3 regions of the Paenibacillus polygoni genome follow, and region 3 is predicted to be linked to each of the others. Evidence: riboswitches for the same ligand, from Rfam matches in the RefSeq annotation. Region 3 holds a riboswitch; each other region holds the start of a gene.

Region 1 (6,118 bases), 1.4 Mb from region 3:
AAAAACAGAAGGGTACGTTTCTTCGAGTACACCGGTCCGCTCAATTGTCTTACGGCGTCCGCCGTTCGCACGAAGCAAGATCTTCTGACCAACGTGAGCGTCGAGACTTCGTTTAATATCCAATAGCGTATTTTTAGCCATCGTGTAACGACCACCTCTTTCCTCTTGTCCATTATACAACGTTTCATATGTAATGTCAAATTAAATAAATAATTATATCAGTATCAAAAATATGTTGTCAACGAATTTTTTAGCGGAATCTACGTTTATTCCAATCATTTTTATGAAACATCCCTTATTGTTTTGTTAGTCTGTTGTTATACGAAACAAAAAAACAGATCCCTCTAAAGGAATCTGTTCTCTAGAAAGCTTCAAAAGGTTCACTCCAGATCTTTAGATTGCAGCTGGTGTAACTTTTAAAGTCGATAAATCTTGTAATGGAGGCAGCCCGATTCGGTAACTTCCTTTGGATTCAAGACCGCCAATTCCTTCACTTCCTGTAATGGTATGATGAACGATATCATTCATATTCATTGTATCTTTAACAGAAGTAAAAGCAGCCTTAGCCGCTACGTATACCGGATCAAGAGCATGAATCAGCACTCGGCTAGGTGAACTAGCAAAATTAGCACCGGCACGGATCAGCGCCTCAAAATGAGACTGACATGCCCCCGCCACAATAGTGAGTGCATCAAGATGCCACTCATATTGTCTTGCTACTTGGATAGCAGCAATGAAATTAGCTGAGTTTTTATAATGATTGATGTTATATAGATCGTACGGCTGTCTACTCTTCAAAACACCATCATGTCCTGTGATAACAACAATATCTGGACGGGAACGCGGTAATAAGCGGTAGAGAGTATCTGCCATAGAGGCTTCATGTACAAAATGTCCTTCAGCCGGTACACGCAGCCTTTCGTAAAGCGCCATGCTTTTCTTTAAGTAATTAGGGTCTCCATCCAAATGTAGCACCTTACCTGGCATCTCAAAATAAGAGGGAGTTTCCGCCTTTACTGCTGTATGGTTCCAATCATCAATAAGTCCTGCCTGATTACGCTGCGCCTGTTCCTTGCGATGCTGCTGAAGCAGCGAATACGATTCATTGGCTTTTATGTGAGCCAACCTTGTTTTTTTCGTCTCTGGTTCGTATGGCACTTTCACCAGATCATCCAGGGGAGAATCGGCAAGAAGCCTAAACTCGGTTCCTTTAATCACCGCTTTATCCTCCTGGAGGCCCTCTACCCGGAAAGTAACGTCACCACCGTACGACTTCCGAATGACCAAGTCTCCTACATTCATCAACATTATCACCTCTAACCCTATGGTATGGGCATCCCCCTGCTTTGGTTCGTAGGTGATAAAAAATATGAACTCTCAGATCCTTGGATCATAATTATAATTTATTCCGTACCTATACCTGCTTCTAGTAAAACAGCACTCAAACGAGCATACTCCTCAATACTGAGCGTTTCCCCGCGTCTTGTCGGTTCAATACCTGCCTTAATCAGAAGCGGTTCTAATTCATCTTTATTTTCTTTTGTAAAGAAACGGCTTTTCAAGTTGTTTGCTATCGTCTTCCGCCGCTGTGCAAATGAAGCATGGACCACTTCAAAGAAGTGTTTTTCGCTTGTTACCTCAACAGGAGGCTTCTCCCTTACCTTCAATCGAATAACAGCAGACTCTACATTAGGCTGAGGTATAAAGACCGTATGCGGTACGATGCACACTAGCTCAGGTTCACTGTAATATTGCACAGCAATACTCAGGGTACCGTAATCTTTTGTTCCTGGAGATGCAGCCATTCTCTCTGCTACCTCTTTTTGAATCATAACCACAATATTATCGATCGGCAGCTTCTCTTCGAGCAGCTTCATCAGAATAGGGGTTGTCACGTAATACGGAAGGTTAGCCACGACACTGACTTGATCGATGTCACTAAAATTTTCTTTAAATAATGCAGGTAAATCTGTTTTAAGAACATCTCCGTGATGTAAATATATATTAGGATAAGGTTCGAGTACTTCTCGCAAAATCGGAATCAGGCGCTGATCAATTTCCACTGCGGTTACTTTCTTAGCTGCCTGCGCCAGTTTTTCAGTCAGTGCCCCGATACCTGGTCCTATCTCCAGCGCACCTTTGTTTTCATCCAAATTTGCAGCATCTACAATTTTGTGGAGGATGTTCTGATCAATAAGAAAGTTTTGTCCCAAGCTTTTCTTAAAAGAAAATCCGTGTCTTGCAATAATCTCTTTTGTCCGCCTAGGTGTTGCAATTTCATCCATACTCTTCACATTCTCACAATCCTTTTTGTTCAATTTGCTCAAGTGCATTTACAAACTCTTCACGACTAATCTGAAACATCGTTAGTCTTTTATATAGCTGTTTTCCGTTACAATAACCGATTCCCAAAATGTTACCAAGCTCCATACGCCGAGCAGAAGCATCTGGATGTACAATAAGACCTGCTTCGATCAAGTCCTGCCAGTCAATAAGCGGCTTAGCTGCCTCATACGCTGTATGAGCTCTAGATAATGCCTCACGAATCGCTTCCGGTGAAGCATTCTCAACACCAATATCGCCTTTACGAGTTGCATCTTTTTCTTTTATGAAAGCATGACTTACCCCGGGAATTTTATTCGCTATTATTTTACGAATGCGTTCTCCAGCATGATCAGGATCTGTAAGTACAATTACACCCCTTCTCTGCTGGGCAAGTTCGATTTTTCTCAAAATTTGAGCATTAATAGCAGAGCCTCCCGTTTCAATGGTATCTGCATCTACAGCCCGTTTAATTGCTACAGTATCATCTCTGCCTTCAACGACAATAATTTCTTTAATCATGACCGCTTGTCTTCCTTTCTAAACAAAAAGAGAAGAGGAAAATTTCCTCTTCTGCATGTAAGAGGCAAACGATAGACCTGTGGTCTAAACTTCCGTTCACCTTATATAGCATCACCGAATCATGTTGTTAATACTATAGCATTAGTGATGCATTGTAAATTATATTTTAGTTCAGTTCCGGCTTCACAGGACCGATGACATACACGGTTTTTCCCTTTTTACGGCCAAAAGTTAAGGCTTGATCCAGACTGTCATAATAGACATCTATTTTATTTCCTTTAATAGCACCGCCGGTATCTTCAGCACGGCGGAAGCCGACGCCTTCAATATACACCCACCATCCAAGTGGTATCACATTCGGATCAACCGCAATTGTGCGACCTTCTTGTACACGAGTACCGGATGCTGTCTTTGTTCCTATGCCTTCTTCTTCTGAAGAATACGCAGTCATAGAAACATTATTAAGTACTTTTTTCGCTTTGAAAGAAACGCCGTCTTTCGTTATTGTATCACTGCTTGAAGAAGAGGAAGATACCTTCTTCACTTTATCTGATAAAGACTTGCTACTTACATTTGTTGTACTAGCTGCTGCCACAAGTGTCTCAGGCTTAGGTTCAGGTTTCGGCTCTGGCTTTTTCTTGGACCCGACTGCAATGACTTTATCAACACGATTCTTCGATACGGCCTTGTCTGTCATTTTCTTGGATACAAGCTCCCCATCTTGGAACACTTTCTCGATGGTTTGAACCATCACACCTTCTTGCCCATTTTGTATTACGCGGTTATCCCCTTTGTACAAGCTAGGGTCAGCAGTTTTGATTACTTTATAAGGAATCGCAACTTCTTGTTTTGCCGTTTGTTTCGTTACCCGGACAATTTTAATATTAAGATCTGCTTTCACCGCAGTGTCCACAGAAGGATATACTTTATCATCTTCTGATACCTTCACGCCCTCATTTTGAAGCGCTTCCTGGACTGTATCCTTTGTCGTATAAATTTGTTCCGTTTTTCCATCTGCTGTTACGTTTACGGCAACAGCTCGTTTAATAGTAACTCGATCTCCATCTTGGATTGCTCCATTCAGCGGCATCGAAATCTCATCATGGGGGCTTACTGTTATTGCATGCTCATCCAGCACTTCATTAAGCATACCCTCACGAGTTTCCAGCGTTTGGACCTTTCCATCCACGACTAGTGAAATTTCCTTACCTCCCTGACTGTAAACAATAAGAGAGACCATAACTAACAGTGCGATTGAGAAGATTGCGACTAATATCATTTGACGCAGATTCTCATGCTTCCATCGCAACGCGTAAGACTTGCTGGATGATGGTGACTCATGGGTCTCCTCTGGTTGGAAATTTCCCACTTACTCCGTCCTCCTTCGTAGTCCCGCCGTCAAGAGTAATGCATGATTGTATTTTGACGCGACTATAACATTTGTATACAGAATCAGATTGCTTCTGTTTCTGCACCATGTGCCACTCTTCGCGGCATGATGTTTCCTCCTGTTAACCAACAGTATGACGAGGTTGTAACTTTTATTCTCCTAAAACAAAAAGCCAGTAGAGAGTTTATGAGGAGCTCTCTCATGGCTTCCGGATAGGATCATAAAAATAACCGGAAACATCATACGCGAGTTTACCTCTTTATACGCTTACGGAGTTAGCTGTCGGATTGGGACGCAAGAGTCGCCCTGGATCAGGTCATTAGCTCATGGCTAGTGCCTTTTCCTTCACCCCAAGACTCAAATTGAAATCAAATAGGATGGTCTAAATTAGAAAGCTAAACGCTTGTAAGACCACCTTATTGGTTCCCCCGTTCTTCTATTTTCGAAGAATTCAGCGAGAATAACACACGCAGTGAATATTTCAACATTTCACTGAAACGATGATATCCTGTTTGTATGCATGTTGTAAAGCGGTATTCAAGTACGTTTTTCTAAATAAATGGTTAAAACTTTGTAATAAACAGGTAAAAATCCTTCCAAAAAGGTGAATCGCTCTTATTTACTCACTATTTCATCTGTTTTTCTCCAAATATGAATTATATTCCAAATAGTTCCAGTGCATTTCGGGTCGTAATCTCCCCGATTTCCTCAACAGATACCCCTTTTAGAGCTGCTGCTGCTTCTGCCACAAGTGCAACATGTCCTGTTTCATTTCGCTTTCCGCGATAGGGATGCGGAGTCAGGTAGGGAGAGTCTGTCTCAATCAATAATCGATCCATCGGAACTTTGGCAAGTACCTCTTTTGGCTGTTTGGCATTCTTGAACGTGATAGGTCCCCCAAATGAAAGATGGAAACCCATATCAAGACACATTTGTGCCGTTTCCCAGCTTCCTGAAAAAGAATGCATAATACCGCCGACCTCATGGGCTTTTTCTTCTCGCAAAATTTTTACGATATCCTCATGAGCATCTCGATTATGAATAATAATCGGCATCTTAATTTCTCTAGCAAGTCCAATTTGACGACGTAAAACTGTATGTTGAACTTCTTTTGGAGATGTGTCCCAGTGATAGTCTAGTCCAATCTCCCCGATTGCTACCACTTTCTCATGCTCACACAAAGAAGCGATCCACTCTAGGTCTCCATCCTTCATTGTAATGGCATCAACCGGATGCCAGCCAACAGCTCCATAGATGAAATCGTACTTTTCGACAAGTTCCATGGTTGTTGGTATCGTTTCGCGGTTAAAACCGATATTCACCATCCGAGTTACTCCTGCATCGAGAGCACGCTGGATCACTTCTTCTCGATCATTGTCAAACTCCGCTGCATCTAAATGTGTATGTGTGTCAAATAACATCGTTTTGTGCTCCTCTCTTGCTCATAATAAAAAGTATCTATTCTAAAAATACATTCATGTTTAGGAAAATATTTTTGCGATCTGAGGTGGAAGTTGATCAAGAACTTTCCTCACTTTTTCTTCTGGAAAATATAAATGATACTTGCCGCGCTGAATGCCGCTGATGGAACGAACAATTTCCGATACTTCTGAGATATCGCGCAGCCGTTCCTGTTTGTCTATGATAATAATTTGCTTTTGGCTATCCTCATCATCCGGACGAAACACATCATACGGCAGATCAGATGGAAAATCAATTTCCAGGTCATATCCTGGATTAAGGCCCGCGTCTTTAAAAGCCTGTGTGATTTCCGTAATTTCGTCAGCTGACATAAGATCCACTTCTACATATTTATACAGTTTCCGATCTAAAAATCGCGTACATAAATCTCGTAGTAATTCATCCTTCTCTTCAGTCCACTGG
Region 2 (6,118 bases), 1.5 Mb from region 3:
CAAAGATGCGAATGTTATCTACAATCTAACGTATAAAGAACCTATAGAATGGGTCATGGTAGACCCTTCCTACTCGATCGCCATTGAAAACAAACATATTAATAATTATATGAGAGCTGAAGTAGAAGAAGAAATACAGACTCGGTTTAACATCAGTATTACGAAACTGATTGAAACCCTGCTTGGAAGTCTGTCATGGTGAGGTGGAGTCGATGAAAGTATATATATCAGAAGGATTCAAATCTATGAGAGAGCATTATTTTGTTGTATTGTTTCTTTTTATATACCAGCTGGTCTGGGGAATGTTTCTTTATAAGATTGTTTCTTCTGCTGTGGTGCCGCTGTTGATGCGCTATCCCGATCCTCCGCCTCACGAGCTTAGTAAGGTGCTGTTTTGGATGGAGGGTCAGCTTAGTTTATCGGTAAGCCCGTTAGTTCATCAGTACGCCTGGCTGCTAATCCTTATGTTCCTCATTCGAATGCTGATGACCCCGCTTATTCGAGCAGGTTTACTTCACAGTCTGCATGAACAAGGGAATTCAGCAAAAGGTCTGGCTTTCTTTCAAGGCATTAAGAAACATTGGAGAAAAACATCTCTTCTCTATTTTATAGAGATCATCCTATTACTCATCCCTGCTTACTGGATTGTTCCAGTTATTCTTCCGAATCTTATTACAGCTATTTATAATCTGCCTGTACTTACTAAAATCATTCCTTACCTTCTCTTGTGGATGATCTACGGCTATATAGTAAAGCAGCTGCTGCTTTACTGCCAGATTGGCCTCATTGGAAAACGCAGCGGCTCTGTATCGATATGGATCTGTATCCGTTATGCCGTTCCTGTCACTTTGGTCTCCCTTTTGCTCGGCTTCATTACGCTAGCCATATTTGGTTCATTCACAGCTGTCTCCTTAATTTGGACGGGACTTCTAGCTCTGATTCTACAGCAATCCTATCATCTCATTCGGTCCATTATGAATGTGTGGAAAATCAGTTCTCATTTTAGTCTGTGGAATTCAAAAACCAGCTCTAATCACTCCTAAAGTTAGCACGAACTACTTCTTACCAAAAGATAAGCCTGGCTCATTATCGTATGAGTCAGGCTTATTTTGTATTTTTTCCCTGAAAACGATTGCCAAATTTACACATATTCTGTTACAATAAGCCCAGAACATGTTGTGACAACTTTGTAATCTATTGTAACTAAATTGACCAAGCTTTTATTACATAATCATTTCATTGTTTTTATGAATCGGAAATACATAGTACATACGTCTTCACAGGTACATATCATCAGATACGCCAAATTCCTGGTACCTGGGAAGCGGGGGAACCATATTACGGGTGAATTGATCTCGCAACAGAGTGGTCATAGGGGAACCTTCTACCGAATCCTTAAGCTAACCTCGCAGGCATTGGAAGGAGTTTATTTTTTGAAAAAGACATTAACTGCTGCAGCGCTAAGCCTAGCAATCGCATTATCCATTGGAACAGGGAGTGCATTTGCTGACTCCAAAATGGACAAGGTTATTGAAAGCGTTCAGGGAACAGACTATAAATACGGCGGAACTACTCTTAGTGGTTTTGATTGTTCTGGTTTCACGATGTACGTATTCGAGAAGCTGGGAATTGAACTACCAAGACAATCGGGTTCACAGTTCAATATGGGTACAGAAGTGTCTCGTTCTGATATTAGAACGGGTGATCTTGTATTCTTTAATACCAGCGGTAAAGGGGTATCCCATGTAGGTATTTTTGTTGGGGATGGTAAGTTTGCACATGCTTCTTCCTCTAAAGGCGTGACGATCAGTAAGCTTGACGAAAGCTACTATGCAAAGCGTTATGTAGGTGCAAAGCGAATTATGAGTACTGAACAGTTCGAAACAGCTACTCTAGACTAATATTTCTAATCATTACCCTAATAACTCGGCCTTGACTACTTTTTTTACAAAAAGTAATCAGGTTCGAGTTTTTTTATTTATCCTCTATTCCATATTGCTTGCCTCGCCTCTCTCTTAACCTGTAGAGTGGTAGGAAAGATAAATTTTAGATTAAAGGAGCGATCCTATGACACAAACATCCCCTGTTTTCCGAGTCATGCCCATGACCGAAGAGCAAGCTGCGGAGATTAGTACCTGGGAGTACGAGCCTCCCTATAATATATACGGCTGGCTGCCTTGGGATCAGATGAAAGCTTTAGAGATTGAGTTTGGAGATCCCGTGCTAAGAGCACAGCAATATGTATCTGTAGTACGAGAACAAGAGTTGCCTGCACTATGTGGTTTTGCTCAGCTGTTTCCTATAGAAGGAGTCACTCGGCTTGGCTTTGGTATGCGTCCCTCTTTGTGTGGCAATGGGTACGGTCAGGCCTTTGTGTCTTCTGTTGTACATGAAGCTCAAAAAAGGAATCCAAGCCATGTCATTGACTTGGAAGTGCTCACCTGGAATACGAGAGCCATTCGGGCGTACGAAAAAGCTGGGTTTGTTATTGATGACACATATGAGCGGCTGACTCCTGAAGGTACTCAATTATTTCACTGCATGATTTACAAAAAACATGTCATATCTAGCTGAGTTTACTTATTCTCGCTTTTGTTTAAATATTTACCATAAAATACTATGAACCTGAAGCCGGTTACATTATAATGAAATAAGGAATGTACATAGTAGGAGGACACTACAAATGAAGAAATGGATCATGAGCGGTTTGTTTTTCTTCGCTTGCGCTTTTGCCCTCGTGTTAATGTTTACGGTACCAGGAAGAGAACAAGAGATGGCAGAAGAAGCCGGACCCACTATGCCCGAGGTAACTCTGGATGCTGCAAGTGCTGAGGAAAAAGCTAAAGGAAGCTGTATCTCTTGTCATGGAAATCAGCTTGAAGGAGGCGTTGGTCCTTCCTTGCAAAAGGTTGGCGCTGAATTAAATGCTGAGCAGCTTTATAAGACGATTAGTAAGGGTAAAGGCGGAGGCAAAATGCCTGCTTTTGAAGGACAACTTTCCGACGAAGAAATTGCGAACCTTGCTCTTTGGCTATCCGAGAAAAAGTGAATCAACAAAACACGCCTTATCCTCTCCCTTCTAGGAGACGATAAGGCGTGTTTTCATTACACTTGCATCATTCTGTTGTATGCCTCGTTATATTGCTGAGCCTCTTTAATATCAATAGCAGTGATGCCACCAACGTCCCAGGAAGTAAGTCTTAATGTGACTACTTTATGGTCAATCGTAATGAAAGGGTGATGATTAAACGCTTCGGAGATTAAACCTACTTCATCCACAAAAGCTATGCCTTTCATAAAGTTGGTGAATGTAAATTTGCGAACAATCCACCGACCTTCCTCGTACTCCCAACCTTCGAGTTTATCGAGATGAGCTTCTACTTCCTCTTGCGTAAAGACCATCGTTCAATCTAACCTCCCCTAATCAAAAAACGTATCCAAATCAGCATGCCCGGTGCCTTTGTAGATACTCTAGCTTGTGACTTAAATAGTATGCCCTGCTGCACAAGCCTATCACTGGAAAATAGGAAGCCGTTCGCTTCCCGAACGGCTTTATTCGTGTTCCATCTTATCACGGAAGGAACGTTAAATCCAGTTGTAACCTATTCCTTTAGATGAGGGATACAAAGTCGAGTTCATCATCCCCGATAAGAATATTTAAGCGATGGAGTTCCTGATCATGAATAACAACCCCGCTGCCAACGCTAATCATTTTCTCAGATCCCAACGCGTAGAACAGATCCTCTGCAAGTGCTTCATCTACTTCCAAACGATCTTTTTCTCCGAGTCTCGCCCAGTCTTCTTCCTCCATCTCGAAAAAGATATACCGATCCGGTATTTTTCCAAGAGCCTGTATTAAATCTTGCAAAATATCATTATACTCGCGTCCATGTTTTACACCCATTTGAATGTTCACTCCATTTCCATATCGTAGTTCTATTATACCGAAAATAAACCTTCATAAAAACGAATCACATGTCGATAAATAAAATAAATGAGCCGGATGTCTCAATGAAAGGATTCAGATTAAATCTCACGGACGAGGTGTATCATGGAAATTTCAACTATTATCGGATTAATCTTAGGAATCGTTGCACTTGTATTTGGTATGATCCTGAAGGGAGCGCCAATTATCAACTTGGTAAATAACCCTGCGGCTTACCTTATCATTTTTGGCGGTACCATTGCCACGATATTCATGGCATTTCCCATGTCTGAAGTCAAAAAAATACCGAAGCTGTTCAAGATTGTCTTCACAAAACCAAAACTTATCGAGAAAATTACGCTCATTAGTATGTTTGCCGAATGGGCTTCCATTACTAGACGTGAAGGTCTGCTTGCCTTGGAATCGAAAGTAGAAGAAATCGATGATGATTTCCTTCGCGGCGGTATGCGAATGATTATTGATGGTAATGATCAGGAATTTGTACGCGACGTACTTATGGAAGATATTCATGCAACCGAAGATCGCCATAAAGTAGGTGCTCTTATTTTCTCACAAGCAGGTATGTATGCTCCAACTCTCGGTGTGCTCGGAGCAGTAGTTGGTTTAATAGCAGCTCTGGCTGATCTGAGCGATATGGAAAAGTTGTCTCATGCCATCGCAGCCGCTTTTATCGCTACCTTGCTCGGTATTTTCTCAGGTTATGTGCTGTGGCATCCCATTGCTAACAAACTGAAGCGTATGTCTAAACAGGAAGCAGAGGTCAAACTGATGATGGTGGAAGGTCTCCTTTCCATTCAATCCGGTGTTTCTACCATTGCCATTAATCAAAAATTATCTGTATTTCTGACCCCGCGTGAACGCGCTGAACTTGCTAATAAGGAGGGAGGAACAGGTGAAAAAGAGTAATAAGCGTCACGAAGAACACGAAGAACATGCAGACGAAAGCTGGCTCTTGCCTTATTCAGATCTCATGACACTCTTACTCGCCTTATTCATCACCTTGTTCTCCATGAGTTCCGTAGATGCTAAGAAGTTTGAAGAGATGTCCCAGGCACTTAGCAGTGCTCTTAATGGAGGTACAGGAGTTCTAGAACATTCCTCCTCTTACGATGCTGGCCCTGGTGCGGATCTTGGTAAAAACAAGAGTCCTTCCAGTAATCCAAATACGGCGACAGATGCTGCACTTGCGAAAAAGGAGCAAGAAGACTTAGAAAAATTAAAGAAACAGCTCGACGATTATATTGATAAAAACGGCTTAACTAATCAGCTTGATACGAAGCTCAATCAATCCCAGCTTATGATTACTATCGCGGATAATGCTCTATTTGCATCAGGAGCGGCGGATGTGAAACCAGAGGCAAAAGTGCTTGCCAAAAATATCTCCCGAATGCTTGAACAATTCCCCTCTTATGATGTCATTGTTACCGGACATACAGATAATATGCCTATTAGCAATTACAAGTACACAGATAACTGGGATTTGAGCAGTGACCGTGCGCTGAATTTTTTGAAAATCGTACTTCAGAATTCTAAATTAGACCCTTCTAAATTCACCCCAAGTGGATATGGCGAATACCATCCCGTTGAGTCGAATGCTACGGCAGAAGGACGTGCAAAAAACAGAAGAGTTGAAATCTCCATCATTCGGAAGTATAACGGAGAAACGAAAACAACAAATGTACAATAATTAAAGACTCAAAATAGAAGAAGCTGTGCCCAGAGCACAGCTTCTTCTATTTATAGAATTAAAGCAGACGATAGTTAAGCATACGGCCAAGCTCTGTCTTTTCGTCTGGTGTTAAATCACGCCAAGAACCTTTTTTCAGAGAACCCAGCTGAATATTCATGATTCGAATTCTTTGTAGATGCTGCACTTCATAGCCAAAAGCACTGCACATCCGCCGAATTTGGCGATTCTTTCCTTCTGTCAGTATGATTCGGAAAGTACGTTCTGAGATCCGTGTAACCGTACAAGGAAGAGTTTTCTCCCCGAGAATTTTCACACCAGTAGACATTCCTCTTATGAACGATTCGGTTATCGGCCGATTTACGGTCACAATGTATTCTTTCTCATGTCTGCCTTCGGATCGTAATATCTTGTTTACTATATCTCCGTCATTCGTTAGCAGGATTAATCCTTCAGAGTCTTTATCTAGTCTGCCAATAGGGAAT
Region 3 (6,118 bases):
ATGTTACTTGCACGTGACAGAGAAGCTTTTGTCTACATTACATCCTATTTAAAAGAGAAGCTAAATCCGCTTCAAAACACCCACCTGCTTCTTCCCATATGTTCTATATCTCCGCTTCTTAAGCAGCTGGATTGGGTTTATGATATCACACAGAAAACATATGCCGAATACATGGTCTTCATACTAGATGGACTGTCACGTCCCAGTTTACTTTCCTATTTTAAAGACATTCATAATGGGACGAAAACTAGAGGATATCTAATCTGGCCAACTGAATTTGATCTTTGTTAAAACAGCGTGTATAGAATTGATGGATTCTTTTTGACAGACAAAAAAACCGGTTAATAGAGCCCGACTTTTTTTAAAGCTTCTATATATAGCATATTTACGTTCTGAGCATATAGCCCATTTACATTCTCAGCATAATCTTCCCTGTCTGCGAAAGATCATACCCAGAAATCATATGAAGCTCATGACGAAATACATCTGAACGAAAGATATCAAGCACGGTTTGAATGAGTGCCGTATTCTCGGGTTGATCCAGGAAGACCAGTTTATAACGTTCTTTAATAAGCGGAATAAATTCAACCCTAGCTTTGAAATCGATTTCGTATTGTCATCTCATCTATTCATAATATAATTAATTATATTTAAATATAATCAATGATAATGTTAGGATGATATGATGATCAAAATGACTAAGGTTAGTTATGTTTGTTTATGTTTCCTCTTCATGATGCTTCTAACCGCATGCGGTAGCACAGGTAGTACACCGGGCTCTACTTCTACATCTACAAAGCAACAATCGCAGCAATCTACTTCAGAGTTATCCTCTACACAGGCTGAGGTCACTGAGCTCACCATTTCAGCTGCAGCAAGCTTAACGGATGCGCTGGAAGAGTTACGGCCGATCTTTGAGGCGAATTATCCGGAAATCCAGCTTACTTTTAATTTTGGAAGTTCCGGCGCACTGCAGCAGCAAATAGAACAAGGTGCTCCCGCCGATCTCTTTCTATCCGCTGCGGAAAAGAATATGCAGACTCTGATTCAAAACCATCAGATCCTGGAAGGTTACTCTGAAACGTTGTTAACAAACGAACTTGTGCTAGTGTCCGCCAATAACAGAGAGTTTGATATAACATCTGAAGCGGATCTAACGAATTCGGAAGTAAAAGTTGTAGCCATCGGTATTCCAGAGAGTGTTCCTGCTGGGAGTTATGCTAAAGAAGCATTAGAAAAACTGGGCTTATACGATAAACTGCTTCCGAAGATTATACAGGCTAAAGATGTGCGTCAAGTAGTACAGTATGTTGAGACAGGTAACGCTGACGCAGGTTTCGTATATAAAACAGATGCTGTTCTATCTAAAGTCAATATTGTACATACGGTTGATTCAGAGCTTTATGCACCCATCCATTATCCAGTGGGTATTATTCAAGCAAGTAAACACATCAAGGAGGCCAAAATATTCTATGAATTCCTTACATCCGATGAGGCCAAGACCCTATTTCAGAAATATGGGTTTAAAGGTCTTTAGATAGAAATGCCTATGATTGATTGGAATTTATTCTGGGCACCCGTCCGATTGTCACTAATGATCGCATTGCTATCAAGCATGGTAACGATCATTGTAGGAAGCTTACTCGCAAAATGGATGTCTAGAAAAACATTCCGCGGAAAGCTAATTCTTGAAACTGCGTTCATGCTGCCCATTGTACTGCCTCCTACCGTTGTTGGATTTTTGTTACTTGTTCTTTTTGGCAGAAACAGCTTTGTGGGTACAATAATAGAGCGCATATTTGATGCTCCTCTGCTATTCACATGGTGGGCAGCCGTTATTGCTTCAATTGTTGTATCTTTCCCCCTTGTCTATCAAACGATGAAAGTGGGATTTTCGTCTGTTGATAGAGAGCTTGAAGCAGCCGGCCGTTCCATCGGTGCAAATGAATGGCAAGTCTTTCGCTATATTACACTTCCTCTTGTATGGCCTTCTCTTATGACCGCCTATATACTTGGATTCGCTCGGTCGCTGGGGGAATTTGGGGCTACACTCATGATTGCAGGCAATATCCCAGGAAAAACGCAGACTGTACCCACTGCTATATATATCGCTGTAGACAGTGGGAATACAACCATGGCATGGGTATGGACCGTCTCTATTATTGTTATTTCTTTCCTCCTTTTACTAATAACAGGCCGTACTAAAACGACATAAAATGATAACAGCTTTGTAATGATCAGCCCAACAACCCGTGATTTCTAAAAATACGGGTTGTTTTTTTGTTATAATCTTACCAACGAACTAGAAAATAAAGGGTATTATATGAAATAATAGATAAATATTTTGTAACAAAAATAAGAAAATTAATAATTTTGGTTACAATATTGTAACCAAAATTATTATTTCAATTCTTTCGAATAGTGATAAACTACCCCCTTTAAAGGAACTTAACCTATCTCCATAAGTATATAACTAAATATTCTGCCAAGTTTTAGTGTGCAAAATATGAATCAATGGTTACAACATTGTAACATTTGATGCTTTTTTTATTATATATTAGTTACAGTTGATTAATATTAATAAAGCCGAATCTACTAATTGGTACGGGGGACGATTTACATACTTGGGGTGAATGGATGATGAAGATCCTAGAGTACCTTCTACTCAAACCCGTCAACTAACCTCGGAGGCTAATGGAGGAATAAATAAGAATGAAGAAATTTGGTAAATGTATGTTATTAACTACTCTGCTTGGAGCAGGCTTAGTATTTGGGAATTCACAAGTGGATGCATCTTCTTCAAGTTCAAATAGTGTCAATGTACAGCTTAATGATAGTCTTGTTAATTTCGAAGATGCATCTCCTTTTTTAGATAATAATGCTAGAACGCAAGTTCCATTGCGTAAACTTGCAGAAGAAATGAATTATACCGTAAGTTCCTCTAAATCAGGATCTACTACAACGGTTACTATTAAAAAAAATGGAACTACAATTAAAATCAAAACAGGTTCCACAACAGCAACAGTTAATGGAAAAAGTGTAAGTCTTGATACTCAAGTATTTATTCGCGACAGCCGTACATACGTTCCACTTCGTTTTGTATCCGAAGCTATGGGTAGTGACGTTGTTTGGAAAAAAAGCTATTCTCTTGTTATGGTAAGTACTACAGGTAAAACATACAGCCCGATTCTTGTAGGGAATGATCATGTAAAAGGAACGAGCATTGTTCAAGAAGCTACCAAATATATAGGTACACCTTATGTATATGGAGGTTCTACTCCAAGCGGATTTGACTGCTCTGGTTTCGTGAAATATGTTTTCGAGAAACACAACGTATCCCTTCCGCGTACAGCTGCTTCCATGTATAACACCGGAACTTCTGTATCAAAGAGTAATCTGAAACAAGGCGATCTTGTTTTCTTTAATACAACAGGTACTGTCTCTCATGTCGGCATCTACGTTGGAAACAATAGTTTCATTTCTGCCACTACTTCCAGTGGTATTAAAATCGACAGCCTGAGTAACACTTACTGGGGTCCTAAATATGTAGGAGCAAGAAGTGTACTTTAATATAAGATTAGAATGATAAGAAGACATTCACTCCGCGTGTTGGAGTTGAATGTCTTCTTTGTCTTAGAAGTTTCTTACGGTGACTTCGGGTTGTACCCTGCTTTCGCTTCCAGCACATTGATTTGAAGGTGTGGAGATATGGGAGTATATTGTTCCTTTGGGGTGTAGTAATGTCCTACAGTGCCGCCTGAGGGCTCAGAACCAGGGTTTATTGTTATCTAATCATTTGCGATCACTACCTCTCATGATATGCGCTATATACAGTCAAAAAAAGGTACGGTCCCTCAATTACTTTTGAGGAGCCGTACCTTTTCTTTATGAGAGATCTTTATCAGGCATCTTTATGAGAACTCTTCATTAGAGGTCTTTATTAGTGACACTCTTTTAGAAGAATTCATTATTTCATCTCTAAACTGAATCCCTATTTTGTGAATACATGATTTCCTATTGTTTTTATAATAGGTCGTGCTTTACTCCAAGCCGATGTGGCAATCTTCGGATTGTAATAATAGAGCGCTCCCCCTGTTGGATCTTCCCCATTCAGCGCACGCTTTGCTGCTATATAGGCAGAGGAATTCGGAGTAAGGTTATACTGACCGTCATCCACCGCAGTAAACTGTCTAGGATGAAGGATAACATCTTTTATGGAACTCGGGAACTGATTAGACTGCACCCGGTTCAGGATTACAGCAGCTACTGCCACCTGTCCTATTAATGATTCTCCCCTTGCTTCCCCATTTACAGCTTTAGCCAAAGCATTCAGTGTAGCTCCTGAGGCAGGCGCCTTAGCCTTCAAAGCAGCTATCGTTCGCTTACCTGCCTTTCCATCGACAGCAAGACCACTCCGCTTCTGGAAGCTTTGAACAGCCTTCTCTGTCTGTGATCCATAGTATCCGGTTACTCCAGCAGATAAGTAGCCTAGCGTTCTGAGTCTCTCTTGCAGGTCTACCACTTCAGCGTGCTGAGTTCCTTTTTGAAGAAGCATTGCACTGGCCGGGGAAGCGGCTCCTACTGTACCTATTGCGATCGATCCGCTTAAAAGTAACCCTGCTGCGAATGTTTTCCATTTTTTGTTATGATTTAATTTGTTCATATATCCTATGACAACCTCCAGATTCATGATGTAAGTGTAATTGCGGGATCTGGCTTTGCCGATCCTGAAAAAAAAGCCGGGAGAAAGGGAATTTTCCTGCTTTCTCCCGGCGAAGTGTTATTTAAGTACCATCATTCTTACAAATTCAATATTTATTTTGTAAAAGATTTATTTTGTGAAAACATGATTACCAAGTCTTTGTGTAACGGGCCTAGAACTCATCCAAGAAGAGGAAGTGTACTTCGGATTATAGAAGTATAGAGCACCTTTAGAAGGATCATATCCTGTCAAAGCTCTGCGAGCTGCCTCATAGGCACCCGCTGTCGGCACACTTAGTTTGCCGTCCGCCGCAGGTGCAAATTGTCCTTTTTGAAAAATCACGTTCGTAATAGCATTCGGAAATGCCGAGTTCTGAACACGATTAAGAATGACAGCACCTACTGCAACTTGTCCAGTAAATGATTCTCCTCCGGCTTCATCTTGAATAATACCTGCCAGATGTTTTAACACTTTATTATTAATCGGCGCTTTGGCTTTCAGTTTGGCTTCTGTCTTGGGACCAACCTTTCCATCGATAGCTAAGTTGTTCACCCTCTGGAATTTCTTCACAGCTGCAACCGTTTTGTCACCATAGTAACCACTGATACCAGCCCAGAAATAATTTATTTTATTCAGTCTTTCTTGGACCTCAACTACTTTGGAACTTCTACTACCCTTCTGTAGTGTCGCAGCACTAGCCGTTGTTGATGCACCCAGTATAGAAAGAGCACAGGCACATGTTAAGATAAGTGTGGGTATTTTTTTCATTAGTCTTACATATCCTCCGTTTCATTCGTGATCAGATGCCTTGCATCATAAAATCTCATCACTGAATTTGGCGGCGCTAAAAGTAACACCTAACGTGTACTATAACATAAGTTACAATTTTGTTACATCTGTCAATAGACCTAATCTGCAAGTTCGATGCCTTTTGTTTCCTTTCCTAGCACGAGTACCGCTGCTGCACCAACTAATACCGTAATAAAGAATAAGGTGAATATTGTGCTAAAAGAAACCCCTTTTTGGACCAAAAGACCTACAAGAAGCGGCGCAATCACGCCTCCGATTCGGCCAACAGACGCAGATAACCCCACGCCAGTAGAACGTGTTCTCAGCGGATATAGTTCCGGTGTATATGCATACATGCCTCCCCATGCGCCCAGGTTAAAGAAAGAAAGTGACATTCCTGCAATAATTAAGGATAATTCGGAGCCGGCATTTCCAAACCAAAGCGCACTAAATCCTGTCATCACTAAATATACGACGAGTACAAATTTTCTCCCGAATTTCTCAATAAAGTAAGCCGCAGTAAAATAACCTGGCAACTGTGCGAGTGTCATAATAAGTACATACTGAAAACTTTTAACGAGTTCATACCCTTTGGACGTCATGACACTCGGCAACCATAAAAACATG

What was found. Region 3 has a riboswitch for cyclic di-AMP ahead of QPK24_RS17095 (C40 family peptidase). Riboswitches for the same ligand answer to the same signal wherever they lie in the genome.
Region 1: it holds a riboswitch for cyclic di-AMP, as region 3 does, so the genes downstream of both, QPK24_RS00155 (resuscitation-promoting factor) here and QPK24_RS17095 (C40 family peptidase) in region 3, are expected to answer to the same signal.
Region 2: it holds a riboswitch for cyclic di-AMP, as region 3 does, so the genes downstream of both, QPK24_RS00505 (C40 family peptidase) here and QPK24_RS17095 (C40 family peptidase) in region 3, are expected to answer to the same signal.

What each region holds. Positions count from the first base shown of each region.
Region 1 covers NZ_CP127162.1:35,720-41,837, reverse strand. Annotated here, with positions in the region: gene veg (biofilm formation stimulator Veg) at 1-141, opposite strand, end outside; gene yabG (sporulation peptidase YabG) at 394-1,302, opposite strand; gene rsmA (16S rRNA (adenine(1518)-N(6)/adenine(1519)-N(6))-dimethyltransferase RsmA) at 1,404-2,285, opposite strand; gene rnmV (ribonuclease M5) at 2,299-2,844, opposite strand; gene QPK24_RS00155 (resuscitation-promoting factor) at 3,011-4,213, opposite strand; cyclic di-AMP (ydaO/yuaA leader) riboswitch at 4,485-4,701, opposite strand; gene QPK24_RS00150 (TatD family hydrolase) at 4,891-5,655, opposite strand; gene QPK24_RS00145 (HD domain-containing protein) at 5,716-6,118, opposite strand, start outside.
Region 2 covers NZ_CP127162.1:106,166-112,283, reverse strand. Annotated here, with positions in the region: gene QPK24_RS00515 (M1 family metallopeptidase) at 1-202, shown strand, start outside; gene QPK24_RS00510 (hypothetical protein) at 213-1,043, shown strand; cyclic di-AMP (ydaO/yuaA leader) riboswitch at 1,291-1,430, shown strand; gene QPK24_RS00505 (C40 family peptidase) at 1,434-1,901, shown strand; gene QPK24_RS00500 (GNAT family N-acetyltransferase) at 2,068-2,574, shown strand; gene QPK24_RS00495 (c-type cytochrome) at 2,684-3,049, shown strand; gene QPK24_RS00490 (4a-hydroxytetrahydrobiopterin dehydratase) at 3,106-3,402, opposite strand; gene QPK24_RS00485 (hypothetical protein) at 3,611-3,904, opposite strand; gene motA (flagellar motor stator protein MotA) at 4,052-4,852, shown strand; gene QPK24_RS00475 (flagellar motor protein MotB) at 4,839-5,633, shown strand; gene rluF (23S rRNA pseudouridine(2604) synthase RluF) at 5,692-6,118, opposite strand, start outside.
Region 3 covers NZ_CP127162.1:3,559,450-3,565,567, forward strand. Annotated here, with positions in the region: gene QPK24_RS17080 (GNAT family N-acetyltransferase) at 1-291, shown strand, start outside; gene modA (molybdate ABC transporter substrate-binding protein) at 686-1,537, shown strand; gene modB (molybdate ABC transporter permease subunit) at 1,550-2,215, shown strand; cyclic di-AMP (ydaO/yuaA leader) riboswitch at 2,575-2,708, shown strand; gene QPK24_RS17095 (C40 family peptidase) at 2,713-3,570, shown strand; gene QPK24_RS17100 (cell wall hydrolase) at 3,992-4,663, opposite strand; gene QPK24_RS17105 (cell wall hydrolase) at 4,832-5,470, opposite strand; gene QPK24_RS17110 (MFS transporter) at 5,611-6,118, opposite strand, start outside.